2 regions of the Streptomyces sp. NPDC059169 genome follow, and region 2 is predicted to be linked to the other one. Evidence: riboswitches for the same ligand, from Rfam matches in the RefSeq annotation. Region 2 holds a riboswitch; the other holds the start of a gene.
The links. A riboswitch is a leader RNA that binds a small molecule or an ion and turns the genes downstream of it on or off. The one in region 2 is predicted to bind thiamine pyrophosphate.
Positions count from the first base shown of each region.

Region 1 (15,492 bases), on a different contig from region 2:
CCCGGGCAGCGCGGCCGCCTCCGTCCCTCCGAGCGTGTACGTACCGGCCCGTGCGTCGAGGAAGCGGAGCAGCACCTGGGCCAGGGTCGTCTTGCCGGAACCGGACGCGCCGACGACGGCGACCCGCTTGCCCGCCGTCAGCGTCAGGTCGACGTCGGTGAGCGCGTCCCGTTGCTGTCCTGCGTGGCGGGCTGCGAGCCCGCGGACCTGAAGGGGGAACGCGCCGGCCGGTGCGGTGGCCGGCGCCACCGGTTCGTGCACCGGAGCAGGAGCGTCCAGCACCTCGAAGACCCGCTCCGCGCTCCGCTTCACCCGCTGGCGGTACTGAGCGGCGAGCGGCAGCCCGAGGACGGCCTCGAACGCGGCGAGCGGCGTGAGGACGACGACGGCGAGCTCGACACCCGCCAACCTGCCCGCGTGCACGGCCAGGACGCCCGCACAGGCGGCGGATGCGACGGTCAGCCCGCAGGCCACGGCGGTCAGCCCGCCGCCGAGGGCAGTGGCACCCGCAGTGCGCGAGGCGATGCCGGTGAGCTCCCGGTCCGCTTCCCGTACCCCCGCCATCCGGCCCCGCAGGGCGCCGGCGACCGTGAGCTCCGCCGTGCCGCGAAGCAGGTCGACGACCCGGGTGGTGAGCACCCCGCGTGCCGGAGAAAGCCGCCGTTCGGCATGCCGTGCACAGATGTCGCTGAGCACGGGCACCCCCGCGCCAGCGGCGAGCAGTCCGATCGCCAGTAGCGCGCCGGCTTCCGGCAGCAGCCACGTCGTGAACCCCACCGACGCGACCCCGACGACGGCCGCCGCCCCCACGGGCAGCATCCAGCGCAGCCAGTAGTCCTGCAGCGCATCGACGTCGGTGACGACCCGGGACAGCAGATCACCCCTGCGGATGCGCCCCAGTCCTGCGGGTGCGATCCGTTCCAGCCGCCGGTACACGCCGACCCGCAGGTCGGCGAGCATCCGCAGCACCGCATCGTGCGAGACGAGCCGCTCGGCGTATCGGAAGACGGCCCGTCCGAGGCCGAACGCCCGCGTCGCCGTCACCGCGACCATGAGGTACAACACCGGCGGCTGCTGGGAGGCACGGGAGATAAGCCAGCCGGACACGGCCATGAGTCCCACGGCCGATGCGAGCGCCAGGCTCCCGAGGACCAGTGCGAGCAGGAGGCGGCCGCGCTGCTCCCCGGCCATGGCACGCACCCGCGCCAGCACTCCGGTGGGACGGGCCGACGCTCCCCCGGAGCACGGGCCGCCGGTTCCGGGTGGGCGTGGTGCCGGCGCCGGTCTGTCGGCGGCGGCCACAGCGGCGGGAAAGGTCACACCGGCGGACCCGGTCTCGGGGTACGCCGCGGACGGCGGTCGGGGGATCGCCCGGGCAGCGCTCCGCCGGGGAGCCTCGGCGGTGGATGTCGCCGCACCGGGCGGATCGAGTTCCACCACCCGGTCGGCCACCGACAGCAGCGCAGGGCGGTGGACGACGAGCAGTACGGTGCGGCCCCTGGCCAGCCGTCGCACCGCGTCCACGACGCCCGCCTCGGTTTCGCCGTCCAGAGCAGCCGTCGGCTCGTCGAGCAGCAGTAGCGGGCGGTCCGCGAGGAAGGCACGGGCCAGCGCCAGACGTTGCCGCTGGCCCGCGGACAGCCCGGCTCCGTCCTCACCCAGCACGGTGTCCGCGCCCTGCGGTAGCCCGGCCACGAAGTCGTGCGCCCCTGCGTCCCGCAGCGCTGCACCGACCTCCGCTTCCGTCGCATCCGGCCGGGCAAGCCGCACGTTCTCGGCGACCGTGCCCGCGAAGAGGTACGGCCGCTGGGGTACCCAGGCGATCCGTTCGCGCCACGCATCGAGGTCGACGGAGGCCAGGTCCGACCAGTTGCCGTCAGAGCCGCTGATCCGCACCGTCCCCTCGTCGGGGGGGACGAAGCCCAGGACCACGTCCAGCAGCGTCGACTTCCCGGCCCCGCTCGGCCCGACCAAGGCGACGGTCTCACCCGCTTCGACCGTGAACGACGCGGCGGCCGGGGTTGGCACAGGCCGTCCCTCGTACCGGACGCTCACCGATTCCACTGCCAGCCGTATGCCCTGCCCGTCCGGCAGCGCTCCCGAACCGCCCGTGCGGACCGGCGTTTCCAGGACGGCGAAGATCTCTTCCGCGGCCGACAGCCCTTCCGCCGCAGCGTGGTACTGGGCGCCGACCTGCCGGAGGGGCAGATACGCCTCCGGGGCCAGGATCAGCACGACCAACCCGCTGTAGAGGTCGAGGTCGCCGTGGACGAGTCGCATCCCGATTCCGACCGCGACCAGTGCGACCGAGAGCGTCGACAGAAGCTCCAGGGCGAAGGAAGACAGGAAGGCGATCCGCAGTGTCCGCAACGTCGCACGGCGGTATTCCGAGGTGATGGACCGGATCGACTCGGCCTGTGCCTTCGCCCGGCCGAACACCTTCAGCGTGGGCAGTCCCGCGACCACGTCCAGGAAGTGGCCGGACAGCCGCGCCAGCAGAGTCCATTGACGGTTCATCCGCGACTCGGTCGCCCAGCCGATCAGCACCATGAAGAGCGGGATCAACGGCAGGGTGACCACGATGACCGCCGCCGACACCCAGTCCTCGGTGACGATACGGGCGAGGACCGCGGCCGGAACCACCACAGCGAGACCCAATTGGGGCAGGTAGCGCGAGAAGTAGTCGTCGAGCGCGTCCACACCGCGGGTCGCCAGAGCGGCCAGGGCACCGCTGCTCTGCGGAACCGTGGCGCTCGGACTGCGGCCGGTGGCGTCCTGGGCGGGCCGCCCCGCCCCGAGCGCGGCCGCCCGCTCGAGCAACCGCATCCGCAGCTCCGACTTGACGGCCGCACTCGCCCGGTGCGCGGCCAGCTCGGTCAGCCAGGCGACCGACCCGCGCCCGACCGCTACCGCGGCGAGCAGCACCAGCGGTGTCCCGAGACCCTCGAGGTCCAGTCCCTGCTGAAAGGCCCCCACGACCACCTCGGCGATCAGCATCGCCTGGGCGACGACCAGCGCCGCCCCGGCAAGACCGAGGGCCACCACGGCCGCCATGAACAGACGGGTGGCCCTGGCATACCGGAGCAGACGCGGGTCGACGGGTTTCACGTGAAACATCCAGTCATGGGTCTCGGGACGCGGTCATCCGGACGGGATCAGTGGTTCTGGGCGATGTGCTGCGTGCCGATCCGCTTCCGGAACACCCAGTACGTCCATCCCTGGTACAGCAGCACCACCGGAGTGGCGATCCCCGCGCACCAAGTCATGATCTTCAGCGTGTAGGGGCTCGACGAGGCATTGGTCACCGTCAGGCTCCATTCCTCATTGAGCGACGACGGCATGACGTTGGGGAAGAGCGTCAGGAAGAGCATCGCCATCGTGGCGGCGATCGTGAGGCCGGAGAGCGCGAACGACCACCCCTCGCGGCCCGCCCCGATCGCCACGACCGCCCCGATGAGTGCCACCGCCGCGACGATCATGGCAGCCAGGCTCGATCCGTCGCCCTTGTCCACCTGGGTCCAGCCGAGGAAGCCCAGCGCCAGGGCGGCCGTGACCAGCCCGAGCGCGCGTGCCAGCTTCCGGGCCCGCTGCCGTATGTCCCCGACGGTCTTCAGCGCCGCGAACACCGCGCCGTGGAACGTGAAGAGGAACAGGGTCACGAGCCCGCCGAGCAGGGCGTACGGGTTCAGCAGATCACCGAAGGTCCCGACATACTCCATCTCCGCGTCGATCTTCACTCCGCGCACGATGTTCCCGAAGGCCACGCCCCACAGCACGGCGGGCACCACGGAAGTCCAGAAGATCGCCTCCTCCCAGTTGCGCTGCCAGCGCTCCTCCGGCCGCTTCGCGCGGTACTCGAAGGCGACCCCGCGCACGATCAGGCAGACCAGGATGATCAGCAACGGCAGGTAGAAGCCGGAGAACAGCGTGGCGTACCACTCGGGGAACGCGGCGAACGTCGCACCGCCCGCCGTCAGCAGCCACACCTCGTTGCCGTCCCAGACCGGACCGATGGTGTTGATCAGTACCCGCTTCTCGACCCGGTTCCGGGCGAGCACTTTGGTCAGGACCCCGACCCCGAAGTCGAACCCCTCGAGGAAGAAGTAGCCGGTCCACAGGACGGCGATGAGTACGAACCAGACGTCGTGGAGTTCCATGACTCAGCTCCCAGTCCTCTGTCTCAGTACGAGAAGGCCATCGGCCGGTCGGCGTCACGGTCGTCGCCGCCGATCTTGGTGGGCGGATTGAGGTCGGAGTCGCTGAGCTCGGGCGGTCCCGCCTTGACGTACTTCACCAGCAGCTTGACCTCGATCACGGCGAGTACCGCGTAGAGCAGGGTGAAGACGATCATCGAGGTGAGCACCTCTCCCGTGGACGTGCCCGGGGAGACGGCGTCGCGGGTGCGCAGCACGCCGTAGACGACCCACGGCTGCCGACCCATCTCGGTGAAGATCCAGCCCCAGGAGTTGGCGATGAGGGGGAAGCCGAGCGTCCACACCCCGGCCAGCCAGTAGAGACGACTGAGCTTCGGACCGAGCGGTTTCGCGAAGAGCACCAGGTGGGGGACGTCGTCCTCGCCGACCCGCAAGGCCCGGGGCAGCAAGAACTTCTTGCGGGTCAGCCAGAGTCCGGCCAGACCGATCGCGAAGGAGGCCATGCCGAAGCCGATCATCCAGCGGAATCCCCAGTAGGTGACCGGGATGTTGGGCCGGTAGTCGCCGGGACCGTACTTCTCCTGCTCGGCCCTGTTGGTGTCGTTGATCCCGGGGACGTACGAGGTGAAGTCGTCGTTGGCGAGGAAGGACAGCAGGCCGGGGATCTCTATGGCGACCTTGTTGTGGCCCTTCTCCACGTCCCCGTACGCGAAGACGGAGAACGGCGCCGGCTGCTCGCCGTCCCACAGTGCCTCGGCCGCGGCCATCTTCATGGGCTGCTGCCTGAACATGACCTTTCCGAGGAAGTCACCGCTGATCGCCGTGAGCAGACCCGCGATCACGACGGTGACCAGACCGAGCCTCAGCGAGCTCTTCATCACCGGGACGTGCTTCCGGCGTGCCAGGTGGAAACAGGCGATCCCCACCATGAACGCACCACCGGTCAGGAAGGCGGCGGAAAGGGTGTGGAAGACCTGGGTGAGCGCGGTGTTCTGGGTCAGCACCAACCAGAAGTCGGTGAGCTCGGCCCGCCCGTTCTCCTTGTTGATCCGGTAGCCCACGGGGTGCTGCATCCAGGAGTTGGCCGCGAGGATGAAGTACGCCGAGAGGATGGTGCCGATGGAGACCATCCAGATGCAGGCCAGATGGATCTTCTTCGGGAGCTTGTCCCAGCCGAAGATCCACAGACCGATGAAGGTGGATTCGAAGAAGAACGCGATCAGCGCCTCGAAGGCGAGGGGGGCGCCGAACACGTCCCCGACGAAGCGCGAGTAGTCCGACCAGTTCATCCCGAACTGGAACTCCTGCACGATGCCGGTGACCACGCCCATCGCGATGTTGATCAGGAAGAGCTTTCCCCAGAACTTGGTTGCCTTGAGGTACTTGTGCTTCCCGGTGCGCACCCAGGCTGTCTGCAGTCCGGCCGTCAGGGCGGCCAGCGAGATCGTCAGGGGGACGAAGAGGAAGTGGTAGACGGTGGTGATGCCGAACTGCCATCGCGCCAGGGTCTCTGGCGCCAGTGCTAGGTCCACGTCGTCTCTCCTCACCTCGGCGTGGTCACATCACATCGGCGCGGTCGCGGCAGCCCGTCCCGGCGAAAAGATCGTTCCAGGACATAAAGGTCGCTTGTGAACGCGTTCACATTCACAAGCATTATGGCTCATGTGAATCGTGTAAAGACAGCGGGGGTCGTTTTCCGGTCAGGAGAAAGGTCACGTGACCACCGGCGCCGTCATGGGCACACACAGCGAGCCCCCGCGAGCCAGGGGCTCGTGGGGGCTTCTGCCACCGCGCCGGGCGGTCGGCTAGATCTCCTTGCGGAACGCCTCCGCCGTCTGCAGGAACACGTCGTTCGCCTCGCTCTCACCGATGGTGACCCGCACACCCTCACCCGGGAACGGCCGCACCACCACGCCGGCCGCCTCGCACGCCGCCGCGAAGTCGACAGCACGGGCACCGAGCCGCAGCCAGACGAAGTTCGCCTCGGTGCGCGGCACGGTCCAGCCTTGCCCGACCAGGCCCTCGTACACCCGCGTCCGCTCGCCGATCAGGGCGCCGACCCGTCCGAGCAGCTCGTCCTCGGCCCGCAGCGAGGCGACCGCTGCATCCTGGGCGAGCTGGCTGACACCGAACGGCACGGCCGTCTTGCGCAACGCGGCCGCCACCGGCTCGTGGGCCACGGCGAAACCGACCCGCAGACCCGCCAGTCCGTACGCCTTCGAGAAGGTGCGCAGCACGGCGACGTTCGGTCGGTCCCGGTAGATCTCCATGCCGTCGGGGACGTCGGTGTCCCGGATGAACTCGCGGTACGCCTCGTCGAGCACCACCAGGACGTCCGACGGGACCCGGTCGAGGAACCGCTCCAGCTCCGCCCGGTGCACCACGGTGCCGGTGGGGTTGTTGGGGTTGCAAACGAAGATCAACCTGGTCCGGTCGGTGACCGCGTCCGCCATGGCGTCCAGGTCGTGCACGTCGCCCTCGGTCAGCGGCACCTGCACCGGCGTGGCCCCGCTGATCCGGGTGATGATCGGGTAGGCCTCGAAGGAACGCCAGGCGTAGATGACCTCGTCGCCCGGCCCCGACGTGGCCTGCAGCAGCTGCTGGGCAACGCCCACCGAGCCCGTGCCGGTCGCCAGGTGCGAGAGCGGCACGCCGAAGCGGTCGGCCAGCTCGTCCATCAGGCCGGTGCACGCCATGTCGGGGTACCGGTTGAAGGTCCCGGCCGCAGCGACCGCGGACTCCATCACTCCGGGCAGCGGCGGGTAGGGGTTCTCGTTCGAGGAGAGTTTGAACGCGACCGGGCCGCCGGCCGCGGCGGGCTTGCCCGGCTTGTACGTGGGGATGCCGTCCAGCTCGGCGCGCAGCTTGGGGCTCGTCTCGCTCACCGCAGGTCCTCCTCGACCGTCGTTCTGTGGCCGTACACGTCGGTACCGCTCATCAATACTGCTCACCATATGAGGATTCCCGGCCGCTGCGAATGGGTGGAGTCGAACCGGGGGGGGAAGCCCAGAGGTGGGGCACCGGGCTTCGGGGGCGCTTCGATGCTTGGCGCGCGCCGGTGGCTCACTCCGTGGCGCGCATCCCTCGTAGTGGTGAGTTGAGACCTCTTCGAGACATCGCTCATTTGGCAGGCCCGTCCCCCTCAACAACCACATGATCGGCATTTTGAGGGTCAATCGCCTTTATTTCCAAGGCAATTGACCCACTTCTACTTTGCAGAAACGTGCCTGTCAACGACTGCATATGCGACCGGCCCAACCACCCGCCGTCGCCCTACTATCGGCCTGCCATGACAGCAGCAGGGAAGCACCAGGTGAGCCGGACGGAGACATCACGCCGGGGCAGCCGGCAAGGCCGGGCGGGCATCCGGGACGTGGCCGCCGCAGCCGGTGTCTCCATCACCACTGTCTCGGACGCGCTCAACGGGAAGGGCAGGCTCCCGGACGCCACCCGCCGGCATGTGCGCGAGGTCGCGGAGCGGCTGGGCTACCGCCCATCGGCCGCCGCCCGCACACTCCGCACCGGCAAGTCGGGGCTCATCGGCCTGACGGTGACGACGTACGGGGATGAACCTTTCACCTTCACGGAGTTCGCATACTTCGCGGAGATGGCCAGGGCCGCGACCTCCGCCGCACTCGCCCGCGGCTACGCACTCGTCATCCTCCCCGCCACCTCGCGACACGACGTCTGGTCGAACGTCGCCCTCGACGGCACCGTCGTCATCGATCCCTCCGACCACGACCCCGTGGTCACCGAGCTGGCCCGCCAGGGCCTCCCCGTCGTCTCCGACGGGCGGCCCGCAGGCACCCTCCCGGTCACCGCCTGGGTCGACAACGACCACGAAGCGGCCGTCCTCAACCTGCTCGACCACCTCGCGGCCGCCGGTGCCCGCCGCATCGGTCTACTCACCGGCACCACCACGGACACCTACACCCGGCTCTCCACCACTGCGTACCTGACCTGGTGCGAACGGGTCGGCCAGACCCCGGTCTACGAGGCATACCCGGCGCACGACCCGTGTGCGGGGGCCGTCGCAGCAGACCGGCTGCTCGCCCGGCCCGACCGGCCGGACGCCGTCTACGGACTGTTCGACCCCAACGGCACCGACCTGCTCGCCGCCGCCCGGAGGTACGGACTGCGCGTCCCCGACGACCTGCTACTGGTCTGCTGCAGCGAGTCCACGGTGTACGCCAACACCGAGCCACCCATCACCACCCTGTCGCTCAAGCCTCGACGCATCGGCACCGCCGTCGTCCAACTGCTCATCGATGCCATCGAAGGCGTCGACGGCGGCCGCCAGGTCGAGCAGGTGATACCGACCGAGCTGATCGTCCGCACGTCGTCCCAGCGCCGCTCACCGCGCACGACGGTCAGTGCGCCCCGGTCACCCGCCCAAGACTAGACCGCCCCAATCCGGGCGAAACGGCTGGCGAATCGGGGGGGTACCAGGATTCATCACCCCTGGTGCGTCACAGAGCACGAGCCGCATTCCTATGATGGGCGGACGACACCGCGGACCTCCCCGACCAGGACGGTCCGTCGGTGCAGGGCGGCACGACGGTGGTGGAGGGGTCGATGACTCAGGGGGCCGGTCAAGGACCCGTGGTGCGGACGGCGACGTTGCGTGACTTCCGTGTGCCCCCGTACGCGCAGGTCCCGGTGCAGTCACAGTCCACTGCGCCCGAGGAAGCGCCACCCGCATCCGAGGAGGCGCCCGCCACCAACGAGCCGGCGCCCCCGGCCTCCGGGCAGGTGCCACAGGTGCCGGTCGCGCCTCCGGAGCAGGTGCCCGCGCCCCCCGTCCCCACGTCCCCGCCCCCACCGGCCGCACACCCCGGAAACGCCGTCCCGGACCACGAGCTGCCGGACGGCTACACCCCCACGGAACGCGACCTTCCGATCATCAACCGCGGCGACACCCTCCAGGTGGCCGTCGACCCCGCCGAGGCGCCCGCACCCGCGCACGACGGGCTGGGGCCGCTCTACGTCGTCGGCGACGTCCACGGCTACCTCGAGGAGCTCACCGCCGCACTCACCGCCCAGGGCCTCATCGACGCCGAAGGACACTGGTCGGCCGGAAACGCCCGGCTGTGGTTCCTCGGCGACTTCACCGACCGCGGCCCGGACGGCATCGGGGTCATCGACCTCGTCATGCGGCTGTCCGCCGAGGCCGCCGCGGCCGGGGGCTACTGCAAGGCCCTCATGGGCAACCACGAACTGCTGCTCATCGGAGCCAAGCGCTTCGCCGACACACCCGTCAACTCCGGTGCGGGAACCGCCACGTTCCAGGCCGCCTGGCTGCTGAACGGCGGGCAGAAGAACGACATGGACCGCCTCCAGGACGTCCACCTGCAGTGGATGTCCCGGCTGGACGCAGTGGTCGAAGAGGACGGGCACCTCCTGCTGCACTCCGACACCACCGCCTACCTCGACTACGGCACGACGATCGAGGACGTCAACGACAAGGTCCACGAGGTCCTCACCCGCAACGACGCCGACGAGTGCTGGGACCTCTTCCGCAAGTTCACCAAGCGCTTCTCGTTCCGCGACGACGACGGCCCGCAGGCCGCCCGCGAGCTGCTCGCCACCTACGGCGGCACTCGAATCGTCCACGGCCACAGCCCCATCCCGTACCTGCTGGGCGAAGTCGGCACCGACGACGGCGCGGACGGCGAGGAGGCGTCAGGCCCGACGGTCGAAGGGCCGCACGTATACGCGGACGGCCTCGCCATCGCCATGGACGGCGGGGTGACCATGGCCGGAAAGCTGCTGGTGGCCCAGCTCCCGCTGCATGACTGAGCGGATACGCGGCAGGCGATTTCCGGAAACCCCCTGTCACCCCGCGCCGTAACCGCTCTACCATCGGCTTATCCGTAGCAGGCTCTCCTCCGTTTCCGCCCAACTGCCCCACCTGCGTGGGCAAACCGGCCCTACGGAGCATCGGGGGATGCACATGAACAGCGCTCCGCACCTGCTGACCGAGGATCGCGCCGAGTACGAGCGCATCCTCGACGACGCGCTGCGCAACGCACACGACCGTCCGGACCTCAGGGCCGTCGGGGAACGGCTCAACACCGAGCAACTGCGCACGATGGCGCTCAACGCCACGGCCCTGATAACCGCCGCTGCCGCGCCGGAGTACGAACACTTCGTCCAGGTCCGCGAAGACATGCGTTCACCAGCCGACATGTTCGGGGGCGACGCGGGAGCCGACTCCGGAACTGCTGGCCCTGCCGATTCGGGCGCCGGGTTCGGCGCGGTGCTCACCGTCCTCGCACCCGTGTTGGCCGGCACCGCCGCCCTGATCTTCCTGCTCGTGGGCTACATCCTGAAACTACTCGCTCCGGAAGCATCGTTCGCCGACACCCTGCTGACCGCGGGCTGGTTCTTCGGGGCGCTCACCGCGGCGGGCATCCTCGCCGCAGCGATCGGGCTGCTCATCACCGCTCTGCGCAACGGCGCGACCCAAGTGCCCGCCGAGGACGCGGGCGGCGAACTGCCCGACGACGTGGCGCGCGCCCGGGAAGCCTGGCGGCACGCCCTGCTGGAGCGCGGCATCGTCCCGTTCCTCCAAGCGGCCCTCGCTGATCCCAGTGCGGATCCGACGTCCCCGACCCCGCCGCGGCCCGTCAAACGGATCCCCAAGATCGGCTACAGCGGGCCGGACTTCTCCAGCCCCAGCGAGGGTTCATCGACCGGGTCCCGTCCGCGTTTCACCAGTCCGGACTTCTCCAGCCCCGACTTCGGGCCCCCGGAGCACCAACCCGAGTAACCCCGGCGCGCCCCCGTCCGTCGAGGGCACCGTCCACACGGCCGTGCTCCTCGGGCGGTTACGGCGATCCGTGTTCAGCGATCAACGGCGGCTCCGACCGCCGTCGGGGCTGTCACCCGTCGCGCGAGCGGACGCGTCCCCGCCCGGCACCACATCACCGGCTCCTGCGAGGGCACCGCGCGCCTCAGGCACCCTCCCGAGCCGGCGTCTTCATGTCGGAATCGGCAAACAACGTGTCGGATCCGCCACTGGGAGAGATCCGTGCCGCACGCTTATGTTGATCAAGCCGATCGGAAACCGACCACTGACCACCCCTCACCGACGGAGATCCTCCATGACCAATGACACCGCCGCGCTCGGCCTGCTCGTCCGCATCGAGGCCAAGCCCGAGCACGCGCAGGAGATCCAGGACCTGCTGACCGGGGCCGTTGCCCTCGCCGAGCAGGAGACCGGAACCACCGCGTGGTTCGCCCTGCGCCTCGGACCCACGACCTTCGGCATCTTCGACGCCTTCGGCAGCGAGGACGACCGCCGGGCCCACCTGGAAGGACGGATCGCCGCCGCCCTCATGGAGTCGGTGGAGCTCCTGGCGGAGGCGCCGGACATCCGCCCGGTGGACGTACTCGCCGCCAAGCTCCCCGCCTGACCTGCCCTCCTCCTCGTTCCCCGTCCTCGTTCCCGGTCCAGGAGACGGGGAACGAGGACGGGGCGGGGACGGGCAACGCGGCCGGGATCTCGAGGACGGGACCCTGAGCGTGCGGTCCACCGGCGACGTCCGCGGATGCCGGTGGGCGTCCCACCGAAGGTGCTCAGTCCGCCAGCGGCAGGTAGACCCGGTTGCCCGAAGCGGCGAACTCCTTGGACTTCTCGGCCATTCCCGCCTCGATCTCCTCCCGCTCCAGATCACCGCCGTGCTCACGGCGGATGTCCTGGGAGATCTTCATCGAGCAGAATTTCGGGCCGCACATCGAACAGAAGTGGGCGGTCTTCGCCGGCTCGGCGGGCAACGTCTCGTCGTGGAACTCGCGTGCCGTGTCCGGGTCCAGGGCCAGGTTGAACTGGTCCTCCCAACGGAACTCGAAGCGCGCGTCGGACAACGCGTCGTCCCACTCCTGCGCCCCCGGATGCCCCTTCGCGAGGTCCGCCGCGTGGGCCGCGATCTTGTAGGTGATGACACCGGTCTTGACGTCGTCCCGGTTCGGCAGGCCCAGGTGCTCCTTGGGCGTGACGTAGCAGAGCATCGCCGTGCCCCACCAGGCGATCATCGCCGCACCGATACCGGAGGTGATGTGGTCGTACGCGGGCGCCACGTCCGTCGTCAGCGGCCCCAGCGTGTAGAAGGGGGCCTCCTCGCAGATCTCCTGCTGGAGGTCGATGTTCTCCTTGATCTTGTGCATCGGGACGTGGCCGGGGCCCTCGATCATCGTCTGCACGTTGTACCGCTTCGCGATCGTGTTGAGCTCCCCGAGCGTCCGCAACTCGGCGAACTGTGCCTCGTCGTTGGCGTCCGCGATGGAGCCGGGCCGCAAGCCGTCACCCAGTGAGTACGTCACGTCGTAGGCCGCGAGGATCTCGCAGAGCTCTTCGAAGTTCTCGTACAGGAAGGACTCCTTGTGGTGCGCGAGGCACCAGGCGGCCATGATCGAACCGCCGCGCGAGACGATGCCGGTCTTGCGGCGGGCCGTGAGCGGCACGTAACGCAGGAGCACACCCGCGTGGACCGTCATGTAGTCGACGCCTTGTTCGGCCTGCTCGATGACGGTGTCCTTGTAGATCTCCCAGGTCAACTCCTCGGCGCGGCCGTCGACCTTCTCCAGTGCCTGGTAGAGCGGGACGGTACCGATCGGAACGGGGGAGTTGCGCAGCACCCACTCACGGGTGGTGTGGATGTTGCGGCCCGTGGAGAGGTCCATGACCGTGTCGGCGCCCCAGCGGGTCGCCCAGGTCATCTTCTCCACTTCCTCCTCGATGGAGGAAGTGACGGCGGAGTTGCCGATGTTGGCGTTCACCTTCACCAGGAACCGCTTGCCGATGATCATCGGCTCGATCTCCGGGTGGTTGACGTTCGCCGGGAGAACGGCCCGTCCGGCGGCGATCTCCTCACGAACGACCTCGGGGGAGACGTTCTCCCGGATCGCCACGAACTCCATCTCCGGCGTGATCTCCCCACGGCGCGCGTAGGCGAGCTGGGTGACCGCCGCCCCGCCGCGACCCCGGCGAGGCTGGCGCGGACGGCCCGGGAAGACGGCGTCGAGGTTGCGGAGCCCGCCGCGCGGCGAGGTGTGCTTGATCCCGTCGTCCTCGGGGCGCAGGGGGCGTCCCGCGTATTCCTCCGTGTCGCCGCGCGCGACGATCCAGCTCTCCCGCAGTGGCGGGAGCCCTCGGCGAACGTCCGTCTCGGCGTTCGGGTCGGTGTACGGGCCGGACGTGTCGTACAGGGTGACGTCCCTGCCGTTGGTGAGGTGCACCTGTCGTACGGGCACCTGGATGTCGGGCCGTGAGCCCTCGACGTATCCCTTGTGCCAGCCGATGGACTTCCCGGCCTCCGTGGTGCTCTCCGAGCCGGAGGAAGGCGTGCGCGTGTCCGATGTGGTCATGAGACCTACTCCCTACGCCGGCATTACCCGGTAACAGGTTCGGCGGTCGGCGCAGCTCGACGTCGTCAGCGCCCTCTCAGCCCGGTGCTCCGAGCTCCCGCGTGTGCAAAGGCCCTACCAAGCTAGCGCCCCGCCGGGCGTGCTGAACAGTGGGCCCCTGATTCCGCTTCTTGCGATGATCGGGCGGTGACTCTCTCCCAGCAGACGCCCGAGCCGCACGGCGAAGCCCACGGGCGGACCGCGGGCCACAGCCACGTCCATGCCCACAGCCACGTCCATGCCCACGGTCACGGGCCGGCCGCTCCCGTCTCACGGCATTTGCGGCGGGTGATCGCCGCAGTGCTGGTCCCCTTCGCCGCCGCCGTCGTCGTGGGGTTGGTGGTGCTCTGGCCCGGTGGTGCTCCGGATCACGTGCGCACCGGTGTCGGCTTCGACCGGCAGACCGAGGACGCCCGGGTCGTCAAGGTCGAACGGGTCGACTGCAAGGACGTGAACGGTGGGCAGGTGCCGCCCACGGGGGACGACCCCACGACTCCCGAGGGTCGCGAGGCGGCCAACGCCCAGCAGGGAACGTGCAAGAAGGCCACGGTCGAGGTCACTACGGGCAAGAACAAAGGGCGTACGTTCACCGAGATCGTGCAGCCGGACGCGCCGCGGCAGTTGTCCGAGGGACAGGGCGTGGTAGCGGCGTACGCCCCCGACGCCCCGCGTGACCTGCAGTACTCGGTGACCGACGTGGACCGGGAGTTCCCCATGGCGCTGCTCGCCGGGATCTTCGCGGTCGTGGTCGTCCTGGTGGGCCGGATGCGCGGCGTCATGGCGCTGATCGCACTGGCGCTGAGCTTCGCCGTCCTGACCCTGTTCATCCTGCCGGCGATCCTGCAGGGTTCGAATCCGCTGGTCGTCGCCGTGGTGGGGGCGAGTGCGATCATGCTGCTGGCCCTCTACCTGTGCCACGGGGTGACCGCCCGGACATCGGTCGCTGTCCTCGGGACGCTCATCTCGCTGCTGCTGATCGGGCTGCTCGGCTCCGTGTTCATCGGTTGGGCCGTGTTGTCCGGCAACACCGACGACAACACCGGTCTCATCCACGGGCTGTATCCGAACATCGACATGTCCGGTCTGCTGCTGGCGGGCGTGATCATCGGTTCGCTGGGTGTGCTGGACGACGTGACGGTGACGCAGACCTCGGCGGTCTGGGAATTGCACCAGGCGGACCCTTCGATGGGGCCGCACGGTCTGTACAAGGCGGCGATCCGCATCGGCCGCGATCACATCGCCTCGGTCGTGAACACGCTCGTACTCGCCTACGCGGGCGCGTCGTTGCCGCTCCTCCTGCTGTTCACGGTCGCCCAGTCCAGCGTGGGGACGGTGGCGACCAGCGAGTTGGTGGCGGAGGAGATCGTACGGACCCTCATCGGATCGATCGGTCTGGTCGCGTCGGTGCCGGTGACCACGGTGCTGGCGGCGCTGGTCGTTTCGGCCGACCGTCCCGGCACCGCTGTTGCGGCCAGCTCCGCGGGGAGCGGCCGGGGCCGGCGGCGGCGGGCGAAGTGACGACCGCGTCCCGCCCGGTCCGCAGCGGGTGGTGCCCGTGCAGGTGGGCGGTGGGGGGCGTCAGCCGGCGTTCTCCTCGGCGAGGATGCGGCCCAACGCAGCCTCCAGGTTGTCCTCGAAGTCGCCGAGCGTGCGCTCCTGTCCCAGCGGGACCAGCTTGTCGGTCCGGTCGAGGAACGCGACCAGCGGCGCGGTGGACGCTCGGAACACCGCCCGGTCACCGCCGACTTGGAGCCGGATGTGCACGGCCGCCAGCCCGTCGGGCTCGGACGGCGCGATGTGCACATCGCCGTCCCCGCTGGGCCCGTTGATGCCGTCGAGCAGCAGCTCCCTGGCGAACGCCCAGGTGGCGGGGGCGTCGCCGGGCAGGTGGAAGGTCATCCGGACCGCGTAGGGGTCCCTCGTGTCATAC
Region 1 covers NZ_JBHZCF010000007.1:5,953-21,444, forward strand. The annotation lists gene cydD (thiol reductant ABC exporter subunit CydD) at 1-3,108, opposite strand, end outside; gene cydB (cytochrome d ubiquinol oxidase subunit II) at 3,156-4,157, opposite strand; gene ACFXOM_RS14805 (cytochrome ubiquinol oxidase subunit I) at 4,181-5,686, opposite strand; gene hisC (histidinol-phosphate transaminase) at 5,960-7,039, opposite strand; gene ACFXOM_RS14815 (LacI family DNA-binding transcriptional regulator) at 7,444-8,556, shown strand; gene ACFXOM_RS14820 (metallophosphoesterase) at 8,730-9,953, shown strand; gene ACFXOM_RS14825 (hypothetical protein) at 10,102-10,926, shown strand; gene ACFXOM_RS14830 (putative quinol monooxygenase) at 11,261-11,572, shown strand; gene thiC (phosphomethylpyrimidine synthase ThiC) at 11,736-13,523, opposite strand; TPP riboswitch at 13,516-13,634, opposite strand; gene ACFXOM_RS14840 (YibE/F family protein) at 13,710-15,080, shown strand; gene ACFXOM_RS14845 (SsgA family sporulation/cell division regulator) at 15,141-15,492, opposite strand, start outside.
Region 1: linked by a shared signal. The riboswitch ahead of thiC (phosphomethylpyrimidine synthase ThiC) and the one ahead of thiO (glycine oxidase ThiO) in region 2 are both predicted to bind thiamine pyrophosphate.

Region 2 (15,492 bases):
GCACCTCCCCGGTTTCCGGGTCCCTGCTGATCTCGACCCCCCGCGCGGCGAGGTCCGTCGCCGCCCGCTCGTCACACACCGCGGTGAAGCTGTTGTAGAACCCCACCGTCTCCCGGACGCCGAACAGGTCGATCGGCACCTGGGCGCCCTGGAACGGCGTCCGCTTGCGGGCGACGCCCAGCCCGAGTTCCGCGGCGATCAGCTCGTGTCCGAGGCACACTCCGAGCAGGCCGTGTCCTGCCGGGAGAGCGGCGGGCCCGGCGACGGCACGGACCCGCAGCAAGTCGGCGGTGAGCGAGCGGAGGAAGCGCATCTTCGGGTCAGCCGTGTCGCGCGGATCACCGGGGCCCGGCCCCAGGACCACCGGACCCCGGTGCGTCAGCGCGGCCTCCCGCACCCCCGGGTCGTCGTACCGGCGCACGGTGACCCCGAGGCCCGCCCCGCGCAGCAGGTGGGCGAGCATCGCGGTGAACGTGTCCTCGCCGTCCACCACCAGTGCGTGACCGCTGACCTCGTCCGGCAGGGACTGCAACTTCAGCCAGAACGGCGCGAGATCCGCCCTCCGGGCGTCCAGCGCGGCCCGTACCCGGGGGTCGTCGGCCAGCCGCGACCGCGGCGCCGCGGCCGGCCCCGGCGCCGGGCGTACCCCCAGCGCGGCGAGGACGGCCGCGGCCTTGGCGTGCGTCTCCGCCACTTCCGACCGCGGATCCGAGTGGCGGACGAGCGTCGCGCCGACCGGGACGCGCAGACCGCCCGTCGCCGAGATGTCGGCGGTGCGGATCAGGATCGGGGAGTCCAGGGTCTGCGCACCGGCCCGGTCCCGGCCGACGAGCGCCAGGGCTCCCGCGTAGTAGCCGCGACCGGACGGTTCGTATCGTTCGATGACCCGGCAGGCGTTCTGCACGGGCGATCCGGTGACGGTCGCCGCGAACATGGTCTCCTTGAGCACCTCGCGCACGTCGAGCGAGGAGCGCCCGCGCAACTCGTACTCGGTGTGCGCGAGATGGGCCATCTCCTTGAGGCGCGGCCCGATCACCACGCCCCCTTTGTCGCCGACCGTGCACATCATCTTCAGCTCCTCGTCGACGACCATCGACAGCTCGTCGGTCTCCTTGCGGTCGGCGAGGAAGTCCAGCAGTCCCTCCGGCGAGGGTCCGTCCGCCGGGTAGCGGTAGGTGCCGCTGATCGGGTTCATCACGACGGTGCCCCCCGACATCCGCACGTGCACCTCGGGGCTCGCGCCGACCAGCGTGCGCCCGGCCGTCCCGTGGCGGGAGGAGCCTTCGCCGTGCTGTCCGTCACCGTCCCCGGTGTGGACGACGAAGGTCCAGTAGGCGCCGCGCTCCCCGGCGAGCAGCCTCCGGAACAGGGCCAGCGCGTCGGCCCGCCCGAAGCCGGGGATCTCGCCCGTGAACGTCCGCCGGATCACGAAGTTCGCGCCCTCGCCCCGCCCGATCTCGTCCTCGACGACCCGCCGTACGGTCTGTGCGTACTCCTCGTCGTCGATGTCGAAGCGGCCCTCCTCGACGTGCACCTCGTGGGCCGGCAGCAGCTCGAGCGCCTCGGCCAGCGACACTTCGTGGGTCTCTTCGGCGACCAGCACGGACAGGGGGGTGCCGTCGTCCTGCACGTCGAAGCCGCGCTCCCTGATCTGCCGGAACGGCACCAGGGCGAGGCTCGGGAGGTCACCGACGGCGACGTCGGCGAGCCTTTCCACTTCGCGGACCCGGCCCACCAGCACTTCGACGGTGTCGTGGTCGCGGCCCGGGGTGCGCCTGCGCAGCAGGGCGAAGGACGGGCAGCCGTCGGCACCGGCGTCCAGCAGTCTGCTGATGATGTGCATCCGTGGGTTCCTTCCGTGGGGAGGAACGGCCGTGGACACGGGAAGAAAAGGCCGCCCCTCGGGCGGCCTTCGCGGTGATCGTTCAGTGGGTACGCGCGATGGAGTGGGCCGCCGGTCCAGCGGGCCACCACCAGTTCTGGTTGATCTGCGCGTACATGCGAGGCACCTTAGCCGACGCGGGCCGGGCGCGCCCGTCCGCCTCCCGTCGGGACCTTCAGATCCCGACGGGAGGACGCGGCGTAAGGGGACCGGGTCAGTAGAACGAGACCACGGCGGAGACCACGAACTGCAGCCCGAGGCCCACCACGAGGACTCCGACCGCACCGGCGAACAGCAGGAGCACGTAGCGGTCCGGGGCCGGGGCGGAGCCGCGCCGTGCCAGCGCACTCAGCCAGAGGCCGCCCACCACCCCGGGAAAGACGAGGATGGTGGCGTAGGTGGCGTACTTGACGAACTCCACGGCCGAGGGCTCGAACGCCATGCCTCCGGCCAGCCGCACCTCGACCCGCGTGCCGGCCGGATAGCTGCTCTCCGCGCCGCGCAGCACCACGTCCTCGGGGTGCGCCGGCGAGCCCGCCGCGGTGTAGGCCCCCTCGCAGTCGACGCCGAGCAGACTGCCCTCGTGGTCGTAGCTGTCGAAGCATTCGGTCACGGTGACCGTCCCGTCGGGCGGGCCCGCTCCGGTGACCGCGGTCAGCCGGGTTCCGAAGAGCAGCCAGACCGCCCACACACACGCTCCGACGCAGACGAGTGCCCCGGCTGTCGCAGCCGCTCGTGCTCCCCGCACGACGCTATCCGTCCTGGTAGTGGTTCAAGCCCGACCCCCAAAGTCCCCGCAGAGCGTAACGGAGTGGGCGGCCGTGGGGCTCCCCCCGTCCCGGCGGTCCCGGGGCCCCGCCCACCTCCGCCGCCGCGGCCGGGTGATCACGGGCCCGGGTGCAGTTCGTCTCATCACGTGAGCAGCTGTCTGGACAGGCCGTGGAACCACGTAATGTTGTGGAGGTGACCGTGAACGCTAAGTCCACCTCCAACGGTGGCAACACCTGGCGAAACCTGCCCGCGGCGCAGCAGCCCGAGTACCCCGATGCCGAGGCTCTGCGCGATGTGATCGCGGACCTCGAGTCGTATCCGCCGCTCGTCTTCGCGGGCGAGTGCGACCAGCTGCGCGCCCGGATGGGAGCCGTCGCCAGGGGCGAGGCGTTCCTCCTTCAGGGTGGCGACTGCGCCGAGGCCTTCGACGCCGTGTCCGCCGACCACATCCGCAACAAGCTCAAGACCCTGCTCCAGATGGGTGCGGTGCTCACCTACGCCGCGTCCGTGCCGGTCGTGAAGGTCGGCCGGATCGCCGGGCAGTACTCCAAGCCCCGCTCGAAGCCGACCGAGACCCGTGACGGTGTGACGCTCCCGACCTACCGGGGCGACTCCGTCAACGGCTTCGACTTCACCGAGGAGGCCAGGGTCCCGGACCCGGAGCGGCTGAAGCGGATGTACCACGCGTCCGCGTCGACGCTGAACCTGGTGCGCGCCTTCACCACCGGCGGTTACGCCGACCTCCGCCAGGTGCACGCCTGGAACCAGGACTTCGTGAAGTCGTCCCCGTCGGGACAGCGCTACGAGCAGCTCGCCCGGGAGATCGACAACGCGCTGCACTTCATGAAGGCCTGCGGTACCGATCCGGCGGAGTTCCGCACCGTCGAGTTCTACTCCTCGCACGAAGCCCTGCTGCTGGACTACGAGTCGGCGCTGACCCGCGTGGACTCGCGCACCGGCCGGCTGTACGACGTCTCCGGCCACATGGTGTGGATCGGCGAGCGCACCCGGCAGCTGGACGGTGCCCACGTCGAGTTCGCGTCGAGGATCCGCAATCCGATCGGCATCAAGCTCGGCCCGACGACGACGGTCGACGAGGCCCTGCAGTACGTCGACCGGCTCGACCCGGAGCGCGAGCCCGGCCGGCTGACCTTCATCGTCCGCATGGGTGCGGACAAGGTCCGGGACCGGCTCCCGGAGCTGGTGGAGAAGGTGACGGCGTCCGGTGCGACGGTGGCATGGGTGACCGACCCCATGCACGGAAACACCTTCGAGGCGGCCTCCGGCCACAAGACGCGCCGCTTCGACGACGTGCTCGACGAGGTCAAGGGCTTCTTCGAGGTCCACAAGGCGCTCGGCACCCACCCGGGAGGCATCCACGTGGAGCTGACCGGCGACGATGTCACCGAGTGCGTGGGCGGCGGCGACGAGATCTTCGTCGACGACCTGCACCAGCGCTACGAGACGGCGTGTGACCCCCGGCTGAACCGGAGCCAGTCGCTCGACCTGGCGTTCCTGGTGGCGGAGATGTACCGCGACCAGTGATCGCGCAGTCATGCGGGTGGGGCGCGGATCGATGTGATCCGCGCCCCACCGTCGTTTCCGGGCTTTCACGAAGGAAGGGCGCCAGGTAAGGTTAGGTTAGCCTCACCGATCAATCGGGGCGGCGCCACTGATCGATCCCGTCCGGGAGGTGACCGCGTGTACGTCTGCTCGTGCTTCGGCATCACGGAGAAGCAGGTCAAGGAGCACGCGGAAGCGGGCGCCTGCACCCCACGCCAGATCGCGTCGGCATCCAAGGCCGGCACCGACTGCGGATCATGTGTGCGTCGCATCCAGGGCATTCTCGGCCGTGGTGCCTGCCCCCGTCGTGAGCTGCTCGAACAGGGCGGCGGGGCCGCCGTGCTTTCCGCCACGGACTCCGGCGCGGCGACCCGGCCGGCGCTCGGCGAAGCGGCCTGACCGTCTCCCATCCGGAGCCGACCGACGTCATCGAGGGCGACGGCAGCCCCTCCGCGCCCGTGGGTGGCGTCGGCTAGCTCTTCGGCTGCTCGATCAGCTGCGCGATGTAGAGCGGTTCGCCGAGCTTCTCGACCAGCTCCAGCTGGGTGTCGAGGTAGTCGATGTGGTGTTCCTCGTCGGCCAGGATCGCCTCGAAGATGTTCGCCGACGTGATGTCGCCCTTGTTGCGCATGACCTCGATGCCGCGCCTGAGGCGGTCGATGGCCTCGACCTCGATCTGCCGGTCCGCCTGGAACATCTCGGTGACCGTCTGCCCCACCCTGACGTGGAAGAGCCGTTGGTAGTTCGGCAGCCCCTCCAGGAACAGGATCCGGTCCGTGAGGATCTCGGCGTGCTTCATCTCGTCGAAGGACTCGGCGCGGGTGTACGTGGCCAGCTTCGTCCAGCCGAAGTTCTCCTGCATCTTGGCGTGCAGGAAGTACTGGTTGATCGCGGTCAATTCGGCGGTCAGCTGCTCGTTCAGGAACTCGATGACCTCGGGGTCGCCCTGCATCGCAGAGGCTCCTTCCGCGTGACTGGCAGATGCGCGCATCCTCGCACCGTGATCGGGAGCCGTCCAGTAAGTGCCTCCTTAGTATGAGTTGCCCGTATCGGGCTGGGCCTGGTCATGACCACCCCTCTCGGTCTGTCACCATTGAGGGCATGGGGCAGCCGGAGAGCCGGGAACACCGAGCAGCAGAGCAGTCCGTGCTTCCTCCGGGGCAACGGCTGCAGCGTGGCTGGCCCGTCACCCACTACGGGCCCGTTCCCCGGTTCAAGCCGGACCGCTGGGAGTTCCGGGTCTTCGGCGCCACGGCGGACGGTGACAAGCGCTGCTGGAACCACGAGGAATTCTCCGCGCTGCCGTTCTCGACGGTCGTGGCCGATCTGCACTGCGTGACGAAATTCAGCATGGTGGGGGCCGAATGGGGTGGGGTGCCCGCACGCACGCTGGTGGAGCTGGCTCCGCCGGCCCCCGCCGTCACCCATGTCATGGTCTGGGCCGAGTACGGCTACAGCGCCAACGTGCGGCTCGCCGACTTCCTCTCCGAGCGCACGATCTTCGCGACCCACATGGACGGTGAGCTGCTCACCGCCGAACACGGTTTCCCGCTCAGGCTGGTCGTCCCCCACCTGTACGCCTGGAAGGGGCCGAAGTGGGTACGGGGCGTGGAGTACATGACCACCGACCGCCGGGGCTTCTGGGAGGAGCGGGGCTACCACAACCTCGGCGACCCCTGGCGAGAGCAGCGCTACTCCTACCAGGAGGAGCCGGGTGACGGACCGGAGTGCTAGGGCCCGGAAGCCGCCGGACCGCGGCCCGGACCCGTAGCACCCCGGCTTCTCAGTGCGTGCGCAGCCGTTTGAGCAACGCAACGTCGGCCGCGTACCTGTCCTGCGGGCCGGGCGTCTCGATGACCAGCGGCACGCCCTCGGTCGCCGGGTGCGTCATCAGCGCCCGGAACGGCTCCGCGCCGATGTGACCGGCGCCGATGTTCGCGTGACGGTCCTTGCGCGCCCCCGTCACGTCCTTGGAGTCGTTGGCGTGGATCAGCTTCAGCCGCCCTTCGCCGACGGCGTCCACCAGCAGGTCCAGGGTCCGGTGCGCCCCGCCGTCGGCGGCCAGGTCGTGGCCGGCCGCGAAGACGTGGCAGGTGTCCAGGCAGATCCCGAGTCGGGGGTGCGAGTCCAGCGCCTCGAAGTACGGGCCGAAGTCCCGGGTCGTCGAGCAGAGCGAGAAACCCTGCCCTGCGGTGGACTCCAGGAGCAGCAAGGGGTCGTCGTCGTGGGTCAGCTCGTCGAGCAGGGGCAGCATGTGCGCCCGGACCTGGGCGAGGGCGTCCTCGCGCGGTCGTCCGTTCGTCGCCGATCCGGTGTGGACGACCACGCCGAGTGCTCCGATTTCCCGGCCGCGGCGCAGTGAGTGGCGCAGCGACGCCACGGACCGCTCGACGGTCGCCTCCGTGTGCGAGCCGAAGTTGATCAGGTACGGGGCGTGGACGTACACCGGGATGTCCTCGGCCGCGCACTCCGCGCGGAACAGGTCGTCCTGCCCCGGGTTCCCGGGCGGTGTCGCCCAGCCGCGCGGATTGGCGACGAAGACCTGGACGACCTCGGCTCCGATCTCGCGCGCGTACGTCAGACCGGTCTTGGCGAGGCCGCCGGCCACGGGGACGTGGGCGCCGACGGGATTGCGCATCGGGATCTACAGCCCCTTGGTCGTGAGAGTGATCGTGCTGCCTTCGGGAGCCTCGTCACCACCGGTGACGGACTGCTTCTCGACGGTGTTGCCGAGGAACGGGAAGCCCCGCTCGACCTTGACCTTGAAGCCAGCCCGCTCCAGCTTCCGCCGTGCGTCGTCCACGTCGTCACCGGTGACGTCGGGGACCTCCACCATCCGCGGGCCCTTGGAGACGGTCAGGGTGACGGTATCGCCCTTGGCGGCCCGTTTGCCTGCGGCGGGGGACTGACCGGCGACGGTGCCCGCCTCCTCGGGGGAGTTCACCTGCTCGGTGGCCACCCGCACCTTGAACCCCGCGTCCCGGAGCGTGCTGGTGGCGTCGTCGACGGACTCTCCCGCCAGGTCCGGGACGTCGATCGGGGCGCCCCGACTGACGACGAGCGCGACCGCCGAGTCCGGCCGGCGCCCGGTGCCCGCCTCCGGATCCGAGCCGATGACCGTGCCCTGGTCGAACTCCTTGCTGAACTCCCTGGTGACCACTCCCGGTGCGAGACCGACCTTCCGCAGGGCGGCCACGGCGTCGGCGAGCGGTTCCCCCTCCAGGTCGGGGACCTTGACGATCTCGGGGCCTCGGGAGATGACGAGGGTGACGGAGCCGTTGTCACGGATCCGCTTGCCGGGAGCGGGGTCGACGTTCATGACCGTTCCCCGCTCGTACGCGTCGCTGAAACCCTTCTCGGTGTGCTTCACGTCGAGACCGGCATCGGCGAGCCGTTTCTTGGCCGCGGCCTCGGTTTGGCCGAGGACCGCCGGTACGCGGGTGAACTGACCTGAGTTGATGTACCAGATTCCGGTGCCCACGCCGAGGAGCAGCAGCGCGGCGACGACGGTCGCGAGGACCCCGCGGCGCGGTCGCGGTCGCGGGTGGGGCGCCGCTGCGCCCTGCGGCACGGGCGGCATCTCCAGCCGGCTGGTGTGCCCCGCGGCTTCCGCCTCGGTGGGCAGCGGCCGGGGGATCACGCTCGTCCGGTCGCCTGAGCCGTCGTGCTCGGTGTTCCTGGCCTGCGGCGGTACGGCGTCGAGCTGGTCGTCGCCGAGCGCGGCCCGGGTCTCGCGGGTCCGTGCGAGCAGCGCCACGGCGTCGTGCGGGCGCAGCTCGGGAGCGCGGGCGGTGGCGCTCGCCACCAGGGCGTCCAGCTCCGGGGCGAGCCCGGGGGCGGCGTCGGAGGGCGGCGGCACGTCCTCGTTGAGGTGCTGGTACAGCACCTGGGCCGGGGTGTCGCCGGAGTGCGGCTTGGCGCCGGTGAGCATCTCGTACAGGACCACGCCGCAGGCGTAGACGTCGGCGCGGGTGTCCGCCGAGCCCGACTCGATCTGCTCGGGCGCGAGGTAGGAGACGGTTCCCAGGACGCCCCCCGTGGTGCTCGTCACGGACCCGACGGCCCGGACCAGCCCGAAGTCCGCGACCTTCACCCGGCCGTCGTCGCCTATGAGCACGTTCTCCGGCTTCATGTCCCGGTGGACGAAACCGGCCCGGTGTGCGGCGCCGAGCGCGGCGAGCACGGGCTCCAGGATGTCCAGGGCCGCCCGCGGCTGCAGGGCGCCGCGCTCGCGCAGCACGTCGCGCAGGGTGCACCCGGCGACGTACTCCATCGCCAGGTAGACGTACGCCCCCTCGGCGCCCTGGTCGAACACCCCCACCACGTTCGGGTGCGAGAGCCGTGCGACGGACTTCGCCTCCCGGATGAACCGCTCCACGAAGGAGACGTCCGTCGCGAGCGCCGGATGCATCACCTTGAGCGCGAGCACCCGGTCCAGCCGGGTGTCCACGGCCCGGTAGACCGTGGCCATCCCGCCGACGGCGATGCGCGCATCGACGCGGTAACGGCCGTCGAGCACCTGCCCGACGAGGGGGTCCTGAAGCGTCGTATCCACGCAGGTGAGTGTACGAGCCGGCCCGGGTGCCCCGGGTCCCTCGGGCCCGCTCCGGCCCCGGACTGCAGCCCAGCTGTGACGTGCGGGGGGTGGCCGGGCCCGGGGGACCGCTCAGAACGCCGGGCGCTCGGGATCCAGGGCCGCACGTCCCTCGACCGGCGACGACGCCTCGGCGAAGTGGCGGCGGGGGATGCGCCCGGCGCGCCGGGCGAGCCTGCCGGCCTCGACCGCGTGGCGCATCGACTCGGCCATCAGCACCGGTTCCTGCGCCCGGGTGACGGCTGACGCGAGCATGACTGCTGAGCAGCCCAGCTCCATCGCCAGTGCCGCGTCCGAAGCGGTGCCCGCGCCCGCGTCCAGGATCACCGGCACGCCCGCCTGCTCGACGATCAGCTGGAAGTTGTGCGGGTTGCGGATGCCGAGGCCGGAGCCGATCGGCGAGCCGAGGGGCATGATCGCGGCGCAGCCGACGTCCTCCAGCTTCCGGGCCAGGACCGGGTCGTCGTTGGTGTACGGCAGCACGGTGAAACCGTCGTCGACCAGCACCTCAGCGGCGTCCAGCAGCTCCACCGGGTCGGGCAGCAGGGTTCGCTCGTCCGCCACGACCTCCAGCTTGATCCAGCCGGTCCCGAGGGCCTCGCGGGCGAGCCGTGCGGTCAGCACCGCCTCCCCCGCGGTGAAGCAGCCCGCGGTGTTCGGCAGGACCTGGATGCCGAGGCGGTCCAGCACGGACAGCACCGAACCCTGCACGGTCGGGTCCAGGCGGCGCATCGCCACCGTCGTCAGCTCCGTGCCGCTCGCGACGAGTGCGCGTTCCAGTACGTCGAGGCTGGGCGCCCCGCCCGTCCCCATGATCAGCCGGGACGAGAACTCCGTGCCGCCCAGGACGAAACGGTCGTCGGCCATGGCGGTCACCCTCCCTGGACGGCGGTGAGGACCTCGACCCGGTCGCCGTCGCCGAGGAGCGTGCCCTCCCACTGGCCGCGCGGGACGACCGCCTCGTTCACCGCGGCGGCGACCCCGGTGGGCGCGGCGGTGAGCGTGGCGACCAGCGCGGCGAGCGTCGTGCCCGTCGCGAGGTCCCGCGGTTCTCCGTTCACGGACACGGTCATGCGGAGGACTCCTGACGGACGGGGGAGAAGCGGCGGGGGGTGAAGGGGCGGGCCTCCTCGGGGAGTTCGCCGGTGACCAGGGTGTGGGCCAGGACGTCGCCGGTGATCGGCGTGAGCAGGACACCGTTGCGGTAGTGCCCGGTGGCGAGCATCAGGCCGGGCAGTTCCGTCGGGCCGAGCAGCGGCGCGTTGTCCGGTGAGCCGGGCCGCAGTCCCGCGCGGGTCTCGGTGAGCGGCAACTCGGTGATGCCGGGCACCAGCTCGTGGGCGTCACGCAGCAGTTGGTACACCCCACCGGCAGTGACGGTCGTGTCCCATCCGAGCTCCTCGCTCGTCGCGCCGACGACCAACTCGCCGTTCTCGCGGGGCACGAGGTAGACGTGACTGCCGCGCACCACGGCCCGCACCGTACGCGACAGGAACGGGGCGTACGCGGGTGGCACCGTCAGCCGCACCACCTGCCCCTTCACCGGGCGCACCGGCGGCACTGCCTCCTCGGGCACACCGGACAGCCGGCCGCTCAGACTCCCCGCTGCCAGCACCACCTGGTCCGCGGCGAGCTCCGTCCCGTCGGCGAGTACGGCTCCGGCGGCCCGGTCCCGCACCACCGCGAGCCGGTCCACCCGGGTGCGGTGCACCGTCACCCCGGCCCGTTCGCACGCCGCGACCAGTGCTTTCGCCAGCCGCCTGGGATCGATCTGGTGATCGCCGTCGACCCGCAGGCCGCCGCGAACACCGGGCGCCAGCATCGGCTCCAGCCGCCGGCACTCGCGTCCGGTGAGCCACTCCGACCCCAGCCCGCACCGCTGTTGCAGGGCGTGCAACTCCTTCAGGTGCGCCCGGTCATCCGCGTCCAAGGCGACGGCGAGGGTCCCGCAGGAGCGGTAGCCCGTCTCCTGCCCGCTCGCCTCCTCGAGCTCGGCCGCGAAGTCCGGGTAGCGCGCCGCGGAGGCGAGGTTGAGGCCCAGCAGGGTTTCCTCGCCGTAGTGGAGTTCCGTGACGGCGGCCAGCATGCCGGCCGCGACCTGGGCCGCCCCTCCGCCTGGACTGGGGTCGGCGAGCGCGGTCGCCAGGCCGTGCTGCGCCGCCCGCCACGCCGTGACGAGACCGATGATTCCGCCCCCGACGACGAGGACGTCCGATGAATGCTCTGGATGCACTGGGCTCCAGACCCTCCCTTCGCCGGCATGACCCGGATCAGGTTCGTACGGTCGGAGGCCGCCCCAGCCTCCCTCTCAGCCCGGTGCGTCCGGGCTCCCGCGAGCAGAGTTACGGTGGCCACCCTAACCCTCGCCGACAACGCGCAGTAAGGGAGCCTTCGCAGTGGTGCGCTCGCTCGACGGACTCGTCCTCTCGCCGGTAGCCGACCAGGCGCCGGGCCAGGTCGGGACCCGTACCCGGTTCACGTACCACGAGCAGGACGGCCGGATCTGGGCCGACTACGCGGGTGGGGACGTGGTCCGCGGCCATCTCGTCGGCACCCGCGAAGGGGACCGGCTGGACTTCCGCTACGTGCAGCTGAAGCAGGACGGGACCACCTCGTCCGGGCACTGCGTCTCCGAGGTGTCCGAGCTCCCCGACGGCCGGGTGCGGTTGGACGAGCGCTGGGCCTGGGAGTCACAGGAGGGCAGTGGCACCAGCGTGGTGGAGCAACTACCGGCCTGACGGTTCGTCATATGGTTAGGGTGGGCCGGTGAACGAGATCGAGCAGAGCGAGCGGCAGTCGCAGCGCCGGGTCGTCATCGTCGGCGCCGGCATGGCCGGCGTGCAGACCGCCGTGGCCCTGCGCGAACAGGGCTTCACCGGCCCCGTGACGCTGATCGGCGCCGAACCGCACCAGCCGTACGACCGGCCGCCGCTCTCCAAGGCCGTCCTCCTCGGCACGGCCGAGGGCTCCGCGCTCGACGTCGACTTCGCCGCCCTCGGGATCGACCTGCAGCTGGGCCGGGAAGTCAGCGGGCTGCGCCCGGCGGAGCACGAGCTCGACACTCCCGAGGGGCCCGTCCCGTACGACGTCCTCGTCATCGCCACCGGTGCCGAGCCCGTGCCCCTGCCCGGCGCCGAGGGCGTTCCCGGCGTCCACCTGCTGCGCACCCTGGACGACGCCGAGCGGCTGCGGCCGGTGCTGGAGCGGAAGCACGACGTCGTGGTCGTCGGAGCCGGCTGGATCGGCGCCGAATTCGCCACCGCCGCACGCGGCGCGGGCTGCGCGGTCACCGTCGTCGAGGCTGCCGACCGCCCGCTCGCGGGCGCCCTGCCCGCCGAGGTCGCCGCGCCGATGGCCCGCTGGTACGCCGAGAGTGGCGCGGAGCTGATCACGAACGCACGCGTGACGGCCGTGGAGCCGGGAGCGGTCGTCCTCGCCGAGGGCACCGGCGCGGTCCGCAGGCTGGCGGCGGGCGCCGTCGTCGTCGGCATCGGCGCCCGCCCGGCGACCCGCTGGCTCGACGGCTCGGGGATCGTGCTGGGCGAGGACGGTTCGATCACCGCGGACGCGGGCCTGCGCACCAGCCTCCCCGACGTTTTCGCCGTCGGGGACTGCGCGTCCTTCCCGTCCGCCCGCTACGGCGAACGGTTGCTCGTCCACCACTGGGACAACGCCCTCCAGGGGCCCCGTACGGTCGCCGCCAACGTGATCGCCGCCGCCGAGGGGGAGCCGCTGCGGACCTACGATCCCGTGCCGTACTTCTGGTCCGAGCAGTTCGGCCGGTTCGTCCAGTACGCGGGACACCACGCGGGCGCCGGGACGCTCGTCCACCGGGGTGATCCAGGCGGGGCCACCTGGTCGGCCGTATGGCTGCGGGACGGCGTTCTGGTCGCCCTGCTGGCCGTCGGCAGGCCCCGGGACCTGGCCCAGGGCCGCAAGCTCATCGAGGTCGGGGCGCACATCGATCCGGAGCGTGCCGCCGACCCGTCCGTCGCTCTTAAGGCGGCAGCTCTCTAGGGCCCGGCTACCGAGTGTCAGTCCGGGATGGCACGCTTGTCCCGTGACCGAGATTGACGCAAAGACCGATGCTCTCGTCCCCGCCTGGCTCCACCTGCCCGACGTCGCGGAAAAGCTCGACGTCGAGGTGACGCGCGTGCGGCAGCTGGTCAAGGAAGGTCAGCTGATCGCCGTGCGCCGCGGTGAGAACCGGACGCTCCAGGTGCCGGCCGCCTTCATCAAGGGCGGCAAGGTGGTCAAGGGCCTCTCCGGGACCCTGACGCTCCTGAAGGACGACGGCTTCACCGACGAAGAGATGCTCGAGTGGCTCTTCACCCCCGACCCCACCCTGCCGGGGACCCCCGCGGAGGCACTCAGCGAGAATCGCGGCACGGAGGTGAAGCGCCGAGCCCAGGCGCTCGCCGTCTGACGTCGTCCTGAGGGACCACCGACGTCCGCACGAAACCACTGGATGCGGTGCACGGACCGGGCCGGGACGCCCGGCACGGTCCGTGCACCGCCGACACCCGGGGGGTAGTACCCATGTCCGCATCCCGCACGCCGCTGTACGGCGCCCGGCTCTACCTCTGCACGGACGCCCGCAAGCGCCAGGGCGACCTTCCGGAGTTCCTGGACGCCGTCCTCTCCTCCGGCGTGGACGTCGTCCAACTGCGCGACAAGGGCATGGAAGCCGGGGAAGAGCTGGAGCACCTCGCGGTCTTCGCGGAGGCGTGCCGTCGCCACGGCGCGCTCCTCGCGGTGAACGACCGGGCCGACGTCGCCCACGCGGCGGGCTCGGACGTGCTGCACCTGGGGCAGGGCGACCTGCCGGTCCCGGCCGCGCGCGCCGTCCTCGGCGAAGGGGTGCTGATCGGCCGGTCGACGCACGCCAGGGAGGAGGTCGACGCCGCCGCCGTCGAGCCCGGCGTCGACTACTTCTGCACCGGTCCCTGCTGGCCCACCCCGACCAAGCCGGGCCGCCACGCTCCCGGCCTCGACCTCGTGCGCTACGCCGCCTCGCTCGGCCGGGACCGCCCCTGGTTCGCCATCGGCGGGATCGACGCCGGCAACCTCGACGAGGTGCTCGACGCCGGTGCGCGCCGCGTCGTCGTGGTCCGGGCGATCACGGAGGCCGACGACCCCGGTGAGGCCGCGGCCCATCTCGCCAAGCGGATACGGACCTACGGCGAACAGGCCGGTGGGTGACCACCCGGTGTCCGATAGGTGGAATGCGGTTGGGTGACCGCCATGCGCTGGATAACCTGCGAGTATGGCCCTCGGTACTGCTTCGACCAGGACGGATCGCGCGCGTACGGTGCGCGAACTGCTTGCCACCGACAGAACGTCGTACTCGTTCGAGTTCTGGGCGCCCAAGACGGAGAAGGGCGAACGGAACCTCTGGAACGCGCTGCGGCGTGTCGAGGCGGTGCAGCCCAACTTCGTCTCGGTGACGTACGGGGCCGGCGGCTCCACCCGCGCCGGAACGGTCAGAGCCACCCAGCAGATCGCCGCCGACACCACCCTCACGCCGGTCGCCCACCTCACCGCGGTCAACCACTCCGTCGCCGAGCTGCGGAACATGATCGGGCAGTACGCCGACGCCGGGATCAGGAACATCCTCGCGGTCCGGGGCGACCCGCCCGGCGATCCGATGGGCGAGTGGATCGAGCATCCCGAGGGCGTGCGGTACGCCGCGGACCTCGTCCGGCTGATCAAGGAGTCGGGCGACTTCTGCGTCGGCGTCGCCGCGTTCCCCGAGATGCACCCCCGATCGACCGACTGGGACACGGACGTCCGCCACTTCGTGGACAAGTGCCGGGCCGGCGCCGATTACGCGATCACTCAGATGTTCTTCCGCCCGGAGGACTACCTGCGGCTGCGTGACGACGCTGCGCGGGCGGGCTGCGAGACACCGATCATCCCGGAGATCATGCCCGTCACCAGCGTGAAGCAGATCGAGCGCTTCGCGCAGCTCAGCAACGCGACCCTCCCCCGTGCGCTGGAACAACGGATCCGCGCCGTCGAGGACGACGCCGCCGCTGTACGCTCGCTTGGCATCGAGTTCGCAACGGAGTTCTGCGCACGGCTGCTCTCCGAGGGTGTCCCCGGGTTGCACTTCATTACGCTCAACAACTCAACGGCAACACTCGAGATCTACGAGAATCTCGGACTGCACCAGCAGTCGTGACCGGCCGAACCCGCCTCATCCCCGGGCGTAGGCCGTAGGAGAGGGGCGGGCATGGCCTGGACGGTGCTCTACATCGCCTTCGGCATCGTCGCGCTGTGGCTGCTCGGCGAGGTGCTGCTGCAGTACAAGGCGCGGCTGCGCTGGCGGCTGGTCGCGTTCGTCGGTTTCCTCGGCGTGGTCGTCGGTGTCCTGCTGCCGAACGTGGTCGTGATCGGGGCGGGAGCCATCACCTTCGCCGTGGGACAGACGTACGTCACCCTCTCCTTCCGGCGCGGCTTCTCCACCGGTTGGGCGCTCGGCGGTAGCCCCGGCTCGAGCCGTCGCCGCAGGTCCGGGGGCGCCGCCGTCACGAAGGAACCCACGCTCGAGGTGACCGACCTGACCTACGAGCCCGGGGGCACCGACGCAACCGAGCCGTCGGCCGCCGAGTCCACGGCCGTCTACGAGCCGCAGCCGCTGCCCGAGGAGACCACGCAGTACGGGGTCTACTCCGAGTCC
Region 2 covers NZ_JBHZCF010000002.1:156,161-171,652, forward strand. The annotation lists gene ACFXOM_RS04560 (anthranilate synthase family protein) at 1-1,843, opposite strand, end outside; gene ACFXOM_RS04565 (hypothetical protein) at 2,097-2,630, opposite strand; gene ACFXOM_RS04570 (class II 3-deoxy-7-phosphoheptulonate synthase) at 2,846-4,198, shown strand; gene ACFXOM_RS04575 (bacterioferritin-associated ferredoxin) at 4,355-4,615, shown strand; gene bfr (bacterioferritin) at 4,689-5,168, opposite strand; gene ACFXOM_RS04585 (sulfite oxidase-like oxidoreductase) at 5,318-5,950, shown strand; gene ACFXOM_RS04590 (deoxyribonuclease IV) at 6,000-6,854, opposite strand; gene pknB (Stk1 family PASTA domain-containing Ser/Thr kinase) at 6,861-8,771, opposite strand; gene ACFXOM_RS04600 (thiazole synthase) at 8,883-9,677, opposite strand; gene thiS (sulfur carrier protein ThiS) at 9,683-9,883, opposite strand; gene thiO (glycine oxidase ThiO) at 9,880-11,043, opposite strand; TPP riboswitch at 11,041-11,154, opposite strand; gene ACFXOM_RS04615 (hypothetical protein) at 11,207-11,548, shown strand; gene ACFXOM_RS04620 (NAD(P)/FAD-dependent oxidoreductase) at 11,640-12,827, shown strand; gene ACFXOM_RS04625 (Rv2175c family DNA-binding protein) at 12,871-13,236, shown strand; gene thiE (thiamine phosphate synthase) at 13,350-14,012, shown strand; gene metF (methylenetetrahydrofolate reductase [NAD(P)H]) at 14,077-14,994, shown strand; gene ACFXOM_RS04640 (hypothetical protein) at 15,046-15,492, shown strand, end outside.